Regions from separate parts of the Ornithinimicrobium pratense genome, predicted to be linked through region 1. Evidence: predicted binding sites of a transcription regulator. Region 1 holds the regulator's gene; the other holds the start of a gene.
The links. Region 1 encodes HspR, which represses chaperone genes until heat shock. Its sites were predicted from a motif close to AAGTTGAGTCNNNNNGACTCAACTT; they were not measured.

Region 1 (5,368 bases):
CCGCCGCGGCCCTGGCGTACGGCCTGGACAAGGGCAAGGAAGACGAGCTGATCCTCGTCTTCGACCTCGGTGGTGGCACCTTCGACGTGTCCCTGCTTGAGGTGGGCAAGGACGCCGAGGACGGCTTCGCGACCATCCAGGTCCGCGCCACCCACGGTGACAACAAGCTCGGCGGTGACGACTGGGACCAGCGCGTGATCGACCACCTGGTCACCACGGTGAAGAACCAGTCCGGCGTCGACCTGTCCAAGGACAAGATCGCCCTTCAGCGCCTCAAGGACGCTGCTGAGCAGGCCAAGAAGGAGCTGTCCTCCTCGACCAGCAGCAACCTCAACCTGCAGTACCTGTCGATGGGCGAGAACGGCCCCATCCACCTGGACGAGACGCTGTCCCGCGCCCAGTTCGAGCAGATGACCTCCGACCTGCTGGAGCGCACCAAGGCTCCGTTCGAGCAGGTCATCAAGGACGCCGGCATCTCGGTCAACGAGATCGACCACGTCGTCCTGGTCGGTGGCTCCACCCGGATGCCGGCCGTCGTCGAGCTGATCAAGAAGCTGACCGGCGGGAAGGAGCCCAACAAGGGGGTCAACCCGGACGAGGTCGTCGCCGTGGGCGCCGCCCTGCAGGCCGGCGTCCTCAAGGGCGACCGCAAGGACGTGCTGCTCATCGACGTGACCCCGCTGAGCCTGGGCATCGAGACCCAGGGCGGCATCATGACCACGCTCATTGAGCGCAACACAGCCATCCCGACCAAGCGCTCGGAAGTGTTCACCACCGCCAGCGACAACCAGCCGTCGGTGGGCATCCAGGTCTACCAGGGTGAGCGCCAGATCGCCGCGCACAACAAGCTGCTCGGCAACTTCGAGCTCACCGGCATCGCCCCGGCCCCTCGTGGCGTGCCGCAGATCGAGGTCACCTTTGACATCGACGCCAACGGCATCGTGCACGTCTCCGCCAAGGACCGCGGCACGGGCAAGGAGCAGTCGATGACCATCTCCGGCGGCTCGGCCCTGCCCAAGGACGAGATCGAGCGGATGATCAAGGACGCCGAGGCGCACGCCGAGGAGGACAAGGCGCGCAAGGAGGAGACCGAGCTGCGCAACACCGCCGAGCAGTTGGTCTACTCGACCGAGAAGTTCCTGGCCGACTCCGGCGACCAGGTCCCCGCCGACACCCGGGGTCCGGTCGACACTGCGCTGACCGACCTCAAGGACGCCCTGAAGGCCGACAGCGGCGCCTCCCTGGACGACATCAAGACCAAGATGGAGACCTTGTCCACCGAGTCCCAGAAGATGGGTTCGGCCATGTACGCCGCGCAGCAGCAGGACGGTGCGGCCGGCGGTGGCGCCGGATTCCAGGACGCGACCGGCGCGGCCGACGTCGACCCCAACGCTGCCGGCGGCTCCGGCGACGACGGTGACGTGGTCGACGCTGAGGTCGTCGACGACGAGGACACCAAGTGAGCGACACGGACAGGACCCCGACCGGCGGTCCCTCCGAGGAGGAGACTGCCGGGAAGGGTCCGGTGATCCGCGACAAGCGCCGCATCGACCCTGAGACCGGTCAGCCCCGGCAGGCTGCGGACCCGCAGCCGACCGTGCCGGAGGACGCCGGCGCGGTCCCTGGCGAGCAGTCCGGCCCCGGCGACGCCGGTGAGGCCGGCGGCCAGGACGACCCGCACCCCGACGCCCAACTGGCCGCTGAGCGGCTGGAGGAGATGCGGCGGATGCAGGCCGAGTTCGTCAACTTCCGCAACCGCACCCAGCGGGAGCGGGAGACGGACCGGACTCGCGCCACCGGCGCCGTGGTGGAGGCGATGTTGCCCCTGCTGGACGACATCCACTCCGCCCGGGAGCACGGCGACCTGGAGGAGGGCACGCCGTTCGCAGCCATAGCCGACAAGCTGGAGGCGACGCTTGGCCGCTTCGGCGTCGAGCGCACCGGATTCGTCGGTGAGCCCTTCGACCCGACGGTGCACGAGGCCCTCATGCACCTGCCGGCCGACGGCCCCGGCGTCGAGCTCCCCGAGGGTGCGACGGAGATGACGGTCGTCCAGGTCATGCAGCCCGGTTTCAAGATCGGCGACCAGGTCGTGCGGGCCGCCCGGGTGGCGGTCGCCGACCCCAGCTGACCCCGATGCGGGGCAGGCACGACATACCCGCTGACGAAGTGGGAGAGGATGACAGGGAGGTGAGGACCGCATGGTGAGCCAGGACTGGATGGACAAGGACTTCTACGCCATCCTCGGCGTCGAGAAGGATGTCGACGACAAGACGTTGAAGAAGACCTACCGCAAGCTTGCGCGGGAGTGGCACCCGGACTCCCGTCCGGGTGACAAGGCGGCGGAGCAACGTTTCAAGGACATCGGTGAGGCCTATGCGGTCCTCTCCGACCCCGAGAAGCGCAAGCAGTACGACGCCGTCCGCGCCATGGGCGGCGGTGCCCGCTTCACCGCCGGCGCCGGCAGCGCCGGCGGTGCCGGGGGTTTCGAGGACGTCTTCGCCCAAATGTTCGGCGGCGGTGGCGGTGCCCAGAACGTCCGCTTCGAGACCGGCGGCGGCGGCATAGACCTCGAGGACCTGCTCGGCGCCTTCGGCGGCGGCGGGTTCGGCGGTCAGCAGGGCTTCCCCGGGGGCTTTCCCGGCGGGAGCCAGGGCGGCTACGGGAGACGCGGTACGCCGCGGGGCCAGGACGTCGAGGCCCGCACGACCATCGACTTCAAGGCTGCCGTCAACGGCGACACCGTCACGCTGAGCAAGCCCGACGGCGGCACGGTCAGCACGCGGATCCCCGCCGGCGTCAAGGACGGCCAGAAGATCCGGTTGCGCGGCAAGGGCCTGCCCTCGCCCGTGCAGGGCGGCGAGCCGGGCGACATGTACCTGCATGTCACGGTGGCTCCCCACCCGGTCTTCGGGCGGGACGGGCTCAACCTCACCGTCGACGTGCCGGTCACCTTCGCCGAGGCCGCCCTGGGCGCGACCGTCCAGGTGCCCACGCTCGACGGCCCGCCCGTCAAGGTCAGAGTCGCGCCGGGCACCCCCTCTGGGCGCGTGCTGCGGGTCAAGGGCCGCGGCATCGCCGCCAAGAGCACCACCGGCGACCTGCTCGCCAAGGTGCAGGTCGTGGTCCCGCAGCGGTTGTCCGACAAGGCACGGGAAGCCGTGGAGGCACTCCAGGCCGAGGACGGCGGCGCGGACCCCCGGGCCGAGCTGCTGCGGCGGGCGGGGACGTGAGGGCGATGATCGACCGCGACACCCCCGTCTACGTGATTTCGGTGGCGGCGGAGCTGGCCGGGATGCACGCGCAGACGCTGCGCCAGTATGACCGGCTCGGCCTGGTCACCCCCTCGCGCACGCGGGGCGGCGGCCGGCGCTACTCCGCCCGCGACGTCGACCGCCTTCGCGAGGTGCAGCGCCTGTCCAGCGAGGGTGTGAGCCTGACCGGCATCCAGCGCATCCTCGACCTGGAGACCCAGGTCGAGGCGATGCGCACCCGGCTAGCCGAGCTCACCGCCGAGAACCACGCGCTGCGCGAGGCCGTGGGCCGCTCCCAGCGGGTCTTCGCTGCCGGTCGCACCGGCGAGGTGGTGGCGCTGCGCGCCGGCACCCGCCCGAGGGGCACCTCTGCCGGCACCGCACTGACCCTGTGGCGCCCCCAGGGCTGGCCTTTCGACGACTGACTCTGAACGAGCACGACCCACCGGACGCGCGTTGTGCACCACCCTGCAGGTGCACAACGCGCGTCCGTGTGTGACCGGGTCCGACCGTGGGCCGAGCTCACGTTCGACCGGGGGTTACTTGGCCTCCTTGCGAGCCACCCGCCAGCAGCCGACAGCCAGCGGGAGCAAGATCCACAGGGCGGACGAGGTGCCGATCTGCGCCCACTGCTCACCGGTCAGCGCCTCGTCGCCCAGCAGGCCGCCCTGGGCCATGCTCAGGTCGAACCAGGCGGCGTTCTCCCGCAGCCACGCGGTGGCCATGAAGACGAGGGGCGACAGGGCCGGCACCAGCACGTAGGCGACGATGCCCAGCGGCACGTTGAGCAGCAGCGCGCCGAAGGCGACGCCCATGAGCACGCCGAGGACCTGCATGACGACCAGGTGGCCGAGCAGGGTCCAGCCCATCGCGAGGTCGATCTCGCCGCCGTCGACGGCCAGCATCGAGACGGCGTGCGCGGCCATGGCCAGCCCGATCGACAACGCCAGCACGAGCAGTCCGAGCACGACAGCCGCGACCGTCTTGGCCAGCATGACCCGCATCCGCCTGGGCTCCTGGGTGAAGGTGATGAGCGCCGTCCGCTGGCCCCACTCGTTAGCCGCGGTCATGATGCCCAGGATCGGGATCAGGATGGCCTGGGGAATGTTGGCGGCGGCGAGCAGCGGGACCAGCCCGGTGCCGCTATTGCGGTTGCTCCACAGCGTGATGCCCATCACCAGGGCGGTGATGATCAGAATGGAGAGCAGCAGCCAGCGCCCTGCGCGGGTGTCGACCAGCTTGCGCAGCTCGACCGTCAGCAGAGTGGTGAACCCCACTCTCTTGACCGCCGTGAGCTGCGGGTATGCCCCGTCCTCCCCCGCGTGGTCGCTGTCGCGGTCGTCGTGGGAGCAGAGGATCCGGGGTGGGTGTCGGTGGTGGCCATCGGCTTCTCCTGGTCGGTCGTGGCGGTGTGGGTATTCGTCGGGCTCGGGCGGGGAAGACTCACGCCGCCGCCCCCTCGGTGACGCCCTCGCGCGCGTCGTCGGCGGTCAGCTGCAGGAAGATGTCCTCCAGCCCGCCATCGGAGGCGCTGCGCAGCTCGGTGACCAGCACCTGCTCGGCCAGCGCAAGCCGGGCGACCTCCTCCGCGGTCGCCGAGGTGACCAGGTCGCCCTGCGGACGGGCGGTGACCTGGTGCTCGGCGCGCTGCAGCGCCTCCGTGAGGCGGACGCGGTCGGGCGAGCCGACGATGGTGCCGCCCCCGCGCAACAGCTCCTCCTTCGTGCCCTGGGCGACGATCCGGCCCCGGCCGATCATCACCAGGTCCTGGGCGATCTGCTCGACCTCGTGCAGCAGGTGTGAGCTGAGCAGGACCGTGCCGCCGTCGGCGGCGTAGTCGCGCAGCAGCCCACGCATCCAGCGGATGCCGGCCGGGTCCAGGCCATTGGCCGGCTCGTCGAGGATGAGCACCTGCGGGTCACCGACGAGGGCGCCGGCCAGGCCGAGGCGCTGCCGCATACCCAGGGAGTAGTTGCCCACCCGGCGGTCCGCCTCGCGGGGCGTGAGACCGACCCGCTCCAGCGCGGCTTCCACGCTGCCGCGCGGCATCCCCGCCATCGCGGATGCCAGCGCGAGCGTCTCGCGGCCGGAGCGGCCAGGGTGCTGGGCGGTCG
Region 2 (5,368 bases), 140 kb from region 1:
CAGCCGGTCCGGCGGCAGGGGCTCACCCTGCTCATCCACCCGCCACTGCGGCACGTGTAGCTCCAGGCTGCCCAGGTTGACCAGGTAGACCAAAGCCGCCAGGTCGGTGACCAGAGGGAAGGTCAGGTGGGAGTGCCCGCGGGAGGATCCCGGGGTCGGCACCGTCACCCGTGGCAGCCACTCAGGGGCACCCGAGGGCAGGTTCTTCTCGAAGAAGTGCGCCTTCTCCACCCCTTCGGGCCAGCGGATGCGGGTGACCGGGCGCCCCTCCAGCTCGGGGAGGATCTGCTCGGCGTGGGTGACGTAGTAGGTGAGCACCTCGCCTTTGGTGGTGCCGGTGCTCGGGTAGAGCACCTTGTCCAGGTTGGAGACCTTGAGGGTCCGCCCGGCGACGCTGACGCTCTGGCTGCTCACGGCAGCTCCAGCAGGTCCAGCGGCGTGAGGTCCTCGCGCACGCCCTGGAAGCTGGGCTGGCGCAGTCGGCCCTCGCCGGGCGTGAGCCCGAGCGAGGCGACGTCGATGACCACCTGCGGCTCCAGCCAGGTGGACGCGGTCGCCTCCGCGCGCGGGATCGCCGCGGTGAACGGGTATGGCGCGTCCGGCACCTGCGCCAGCCGCTCGGCCAGCGCGAGCCCGGTCCGGCCGACCAGCCCGCTGCCAACCCGGCCCGCGTAGACCAGCTGCAGCCGTCCGGCACCGTCCCGCAGCGGCCGACCCTCGATGTCTCGCGCGGGCAGCCCCACGTGCACCGCCCCCAGCCGGGTGGCGGTGCCGGTCTGCGCCCGCCAACCGCCGATCACGACGCTCATGGTGTCGCGGTGGGGGAACTTCAGCCAGTCGGTGGAGCGCCCGCCCTCCAGGTAGGTGGCGGTCCGGCGCTTGCTGACCACGCCCTCCAGGCCCTGGTCTGCCGTCGCGGCGAGCAGCTCGGCCCCGTCGTCGTACACGGGGGACACGAGCACCCCCGGGACGTCGAGGAGCAGGTCCTCCAACGCTGCCCGGCGGGCCGACCACGGCAGGCCGGTGAGCTGCATACCGTCCAGGCGGAGCAGGTCGAAGGCGATGTAGGTGGCCGGCCGGGCAGCGGCCAGCTGGGCCGCGACGGTGGGCGAGGCGGTGTGGACGCGGTCCACCACGTGCCCGAAGGACGGCCGACCATCGACCATTGCCACTGCCTCGCCGTCCAGGAGGAGGTCCTGGCCCACCCCCGTGATAGCCCTCAGCTCCGGGAAGGCTGCGGCGATGTCCCGGCCACTACGGGTGAGCAGGCGCAGGCTCCCGTCCCGCACCTCCGCGAGCAGCCGGATGCCGTCCCACTTGATCTCGTGCGCCCAGCCCGGGCCGGTGGGTGGTCCGGTCCGGGGGTCACCAGAGGTGGCGAGCATGGGGCGCATGGGTCCATCCTGGTGGGCGTGAGAGCGATCTGGAAGGGTGCCGTGTCGTTCGGGCTGGTCAACGTGCCCGTGCGGCTCTACTCCGCGACCGAGAATCACGACCTGAGTTTCCGACAGGTGCGGGCTTCGGACGGCAGCCGCGTCCGCTACAAGCGGGTGGCCCAGGCCGACGGTGAGGAGGTGGCCTACAAGGACATCGCCAAGGCCTACGAGACCGACGACGGCAAGACCGTGGTCCTCACCGACGAGGACCTGGCCAGCCTGCCCAACCGCAGCAGCAAGGAGATCAGCGTCGACCGGTTCGTGCCTGCCGACCAGATCGACCCCATCCTGTACGACAAGGCCTACTACCTGGAGCCGGACGCGATGGGCGCCAAGGCCTACGGACTGCTGCGTGAGGCGCTGCGCGAGTCCGACCGGGTGGCTGTGGTCACGGTCTCGGTGCGGACCAGGATGACGATGGCCGTGCTGCGGGTCATGGGCGATGCGATCCTGCTGCAGACCCTGCTGTGGCCCGACGAGGTCCGCGACGCCGGCCAGCTCGACCACCTCGGTGAGGTCAGCGAGCCGAAGAAGGCCGAGGTCGAGATGGCTCGGATGCTGGTGGAGTCGATGGCCGGCGACTTCGAGCCTGAGGGGCACGTCGACGACTACAAGGAGGCCGTGGAGGCCCTGGTCGCGAGCAAGATCGAGGGCGGCGAGGTCACCGAGAGCCCCGACGCCGAGGACGAGCCGGAGTCCGGCGAGGTGGTGGACCTTCTGGCCGCGCTGCAGCGCTCCGTCGACCGGGCCAAGAAGAGCCGTGGCACGGCGGCCGGGTCGGATGCGGACGAGGAGCAGGAGGAGGACGACGACGCGGAGAAGGAGCAGACGGCCAGCAAGACCCCCGCGAGGAAACCGGCGGCCACGAAGAGCACTGCCACAAAGAGCACTGCGAAGAAGGCCGCTGCCAAGAAGACGTCCGCGAGCAAGAGCACGTCAAGCCGGGCCAAGAAGGCCGGCTGACCGCGGCGCGGTCAGGGCCGCGACGATCATTGAACGGGTGCGGGTGGGGACACATGCTAGGTCGTCCAAGGTCGCCACGCCGGGGTCTGCCTGCACGTTGCGCCGGAGGCGAACACGACGGCCCGGGCGGAACACGAGCGACCGACGGCGACGTTGTGCCCACCAGACGCAACGTAGAGTGGCGTGCAGGACGACTCGGCCGAAGGAGACTCCACAATGTTCGAAAGGTTCACCGACCGCGCACGGCGGGTGGTGGTGCTCGCGCAGGAAGAGGCGCGGATGCTCAACCACAACTACATCGGGACCGAGCACCTGCTGCTCGGCCTGATCCACGAGGGTGAGGGCGTCGCCGCCCGGGCACTGGAGTCGCTGGAGATCTCTCTGGACGCCGTGCGTCAGCAGGTCCAGGAGATCATCGGCCAGGGCCAGCAGAGCCCGACCGGCCACATCCCCTTCACCCCGCGGGCCAAGAAGGTGCTGGAGCTCTCGCTGCGCGAGGGCCTCCAGCTGGGCCACAACTACATCGGCACCGAGCACCTGCTGCTCGGCCTCATCCGGGAGGGCGAGGGTGTGGCCGCCCAGGTGCTGGTCAAGCTGGGCGCCGACCTCAACCGGGTCCGGCAGCAGGTCATCCAGCTGTTGTCCGGCTACCAGGGCAAGGAGACGGCCAGCGCCGGCGTGGGCCCTTCTGGCGGCGCCGAGGGCCAGCAGGCGGGCTCGCTGGTCCTGGACCAGTTCGGCCGCAACCTGACCCAGGCCGCCCGCGAGGGCAAGCTGGACCCCGTCATCGGGCGGCAGCAGGAGATCGAGCGGGTCATGCAGATCCTGTCCCGCCGCACCAAGAACAACCCGGTGTTGATCGGTGAGCCCGGTGTCGGCAAGACCGCCGTCGTGGAGGGTCTGGCCCAGGACGTCGTCCGCGGCGACGTGCCCGAGACGCTGAAGGACAAGCAACTCTACACCCTCGACCTCGGCGCGCTCGTCGCGGGCAGCCGCTACCGCGGTGACTTCGAGGAGCGCCTGAAGAAGGTGCTCAAGGAGATCCGCACCCGCGGCGACATCATCTTGTTCATCGACGAGATCCACACCCTGGTCGGCGCCGGGGCGGCCGAGGGCGCGATCGACGCCGCCAGCATCCTGAAGCCCATGCTGGCCCGCGGCGAGTTGCAGACCATCGGTGCCACAACGCTGGACGAGTACCGCAAGCACATCGAGAAGGACGCCGCGCTGGAGCGCCGGTTCCAGCCGATCCAAGTGTCTGAGCCCACGCTCAAGCACGCCATCGAGATCCTCAAGGGCCTGCGCGACCGCTACGAGGCGCACCACCGGGTGACCATCACCGACCAGGCGCTCGTCGCGGCCGCCACGATGGCCGACCGCTACATCAACGACCGCTTCCTGCCGGACAAGGCGATCGACCTTATCGACGAGGCGGGCGCACGGTTGCGCATCCGCCGGATGACCGCGCCGCCGGACCTGCGCGAGTTCGACGAGAAGATCGCCCATGCCCGCCGCGAGAAGGAGGCCGCGATCGACGGCCAGGACTTTGAGAAGGCGGCCCGGCTGCGGGACGAGGAGCAGAAGCTCACCCAGGCGCGGGCGGAGCGGGAGAAGGAGTGGAAGAACGGCGACATGGACGTGGTCGCCGAGGTCGACGAGGAGCTGATCGCCGAGGTCCTCGCCGCAGCCACCGGCATCCCGGTCTTCAAGCTCACCGAGGAGGAGTCCAGCCGGCTGCTCAACATGGAGGCCGAGCTGCACAAGCGGATCATCGGCATGGACGACGCCATCACCGGCCTGTCCCAGGCGATCCGCCGCACCCGCGCTGGCCTGAAGGACCCGCGCCGCCCCGGCGGCTCGTTCATCTTCGCCGGCCCCACGGGTGTCGGCAAGACCGAGCTGGCCAAGACGCTGGCCGAGTTCCTCTTCGGTGACGAGGACTCGCTCATCACCCTGGACATGTCCGAGTACTCCGAGAAGCACACCGTCTCCCGGATGTTCGGCAGCCCGCCCGGCTACGTCGGCTACGACGAGGGTGGCCAGCTCACCGAGAAGGTGCGGCGCAAGCCGTTCTCGGTCGTCCTCTTCGACGAGGTCGAGAAGGCCCACCCGGACATCTTCAACAGCCTGCTGCAGATCCTGGAGGACGGTCGCCTGACCGACAGCCAGGGCCGGGTCGTCGACTTCAAGAACACCGTCATCATCATGACCACCAACCTGGGCACCCGCGACATCGCCAAGGGGGTCTCGCTCGGCTTCTCCGCCGGGCCCGACACCCAGAGCAGCTATGAGCGGATGAAGAACAAGGTCATCGATGAGCTCAAGCAGCACTTCCGCCCTGAGTTCCTCAACCGCGTGGACGACACGATCGTCTTCCCGCAGCTGAGCCAGGCTGAGATCGTCCAGATCGTGGACCTGATGATCGCCCGTCTCGACGAGCGGCTCAAGGACAAGGACATGGCGCTGGAGCTCACCCAGGCGGCCAAGGAGCTGCTGGCCAAGAAGGGCTATGACCCCGTGCTGGGTGCCCGGCCGTTGCGCCGCGCGATCCAGCGCGAGATCGAGGACCAGCTGTCCGAGAAGATCCTCTATGGCGAGATCCGCGCCGGCGAGATCGTCCTGGTGGACGTCGAGGACACCGGCGGCCGGGACAAGACCTCCGAGAAGGTCTTCACCTTCCGCGGCCAGGAGAAGCCCGCGGAGGTCCCGGACACGCTGCCCGTGGAGGAGCAGACCGGCTGACCTGCCGGCCGGCGAACGTCAGCGGGCCGCATACCCCTTGGGTATGCGGCCCGCTCGCGTGCGCGCCCGGGGCCCGGCAGCCGCCGTCGGCACGGGGCTAGAACCCGGAGGCGACGGCCCTCGGTTAGAACCCGGAGGCGGTGGGGCGGGGGTAGTAGCGGGCGAACTTGCGCACGTGGTTGGCCTGCTGGACCAGGACGTAGGCGCGGCGGCGCAGGTTGAGGCGT

Region 2: a site for HspR is predicted at 2,550-2,574, ahead of FY030_RS01825 (ATP-dependent Clp protease ATP-binding subunit). Genes of this name have one in related genera too.

Annotation. Positions count from the first base shown of each region.
Region 1 is NZ_CP044427.1:262,418-267,785, forward strand. It holds gene dnaK (molecular chaperone DnaK) at 1-1,463, shown strand, start outside; gene FY030_RS16680 (nucleotide exchange factor GrpE) at 1,460-2,131, shown strand; gene FY030_RS01195 (DnaJ C-terminal domain-containing protein) at 2,202-3,233, shown strand; gene FY030_RS01200 (heat shock protein transcriptional repressor HspR) at 3,239-3,679, shown strand; gene FY030_RS01205 (ABC transporter permease) at 3,794-4,531, opposite strand; gene FY030_RS01210 (ABC transporter ATP-binding protein) at 4,698-5,368, opposite strand, start outside.
Region 2 is NZ_CP044427.1:397,579-402,946, forward strand. It holds gene ligD (non-homologous end-joining DNA ligase) at 1-414, opposite strand, end outside; gene FY030_RS01815 (ATP-dependent DNA ligase) at 411-1,394, opposite strand; gene ku (non-homologous end joining protein Ku) at 1,413-2,399, shown strand; gene FY030_RS01825 (ATP-dependent Clp protease ATP-binding subunit) at 2,616-5,141, shown strand; gene FY030_RS01830 (carboxylate--amine ligase) at 5,266-5,368, opposite strand, start outside.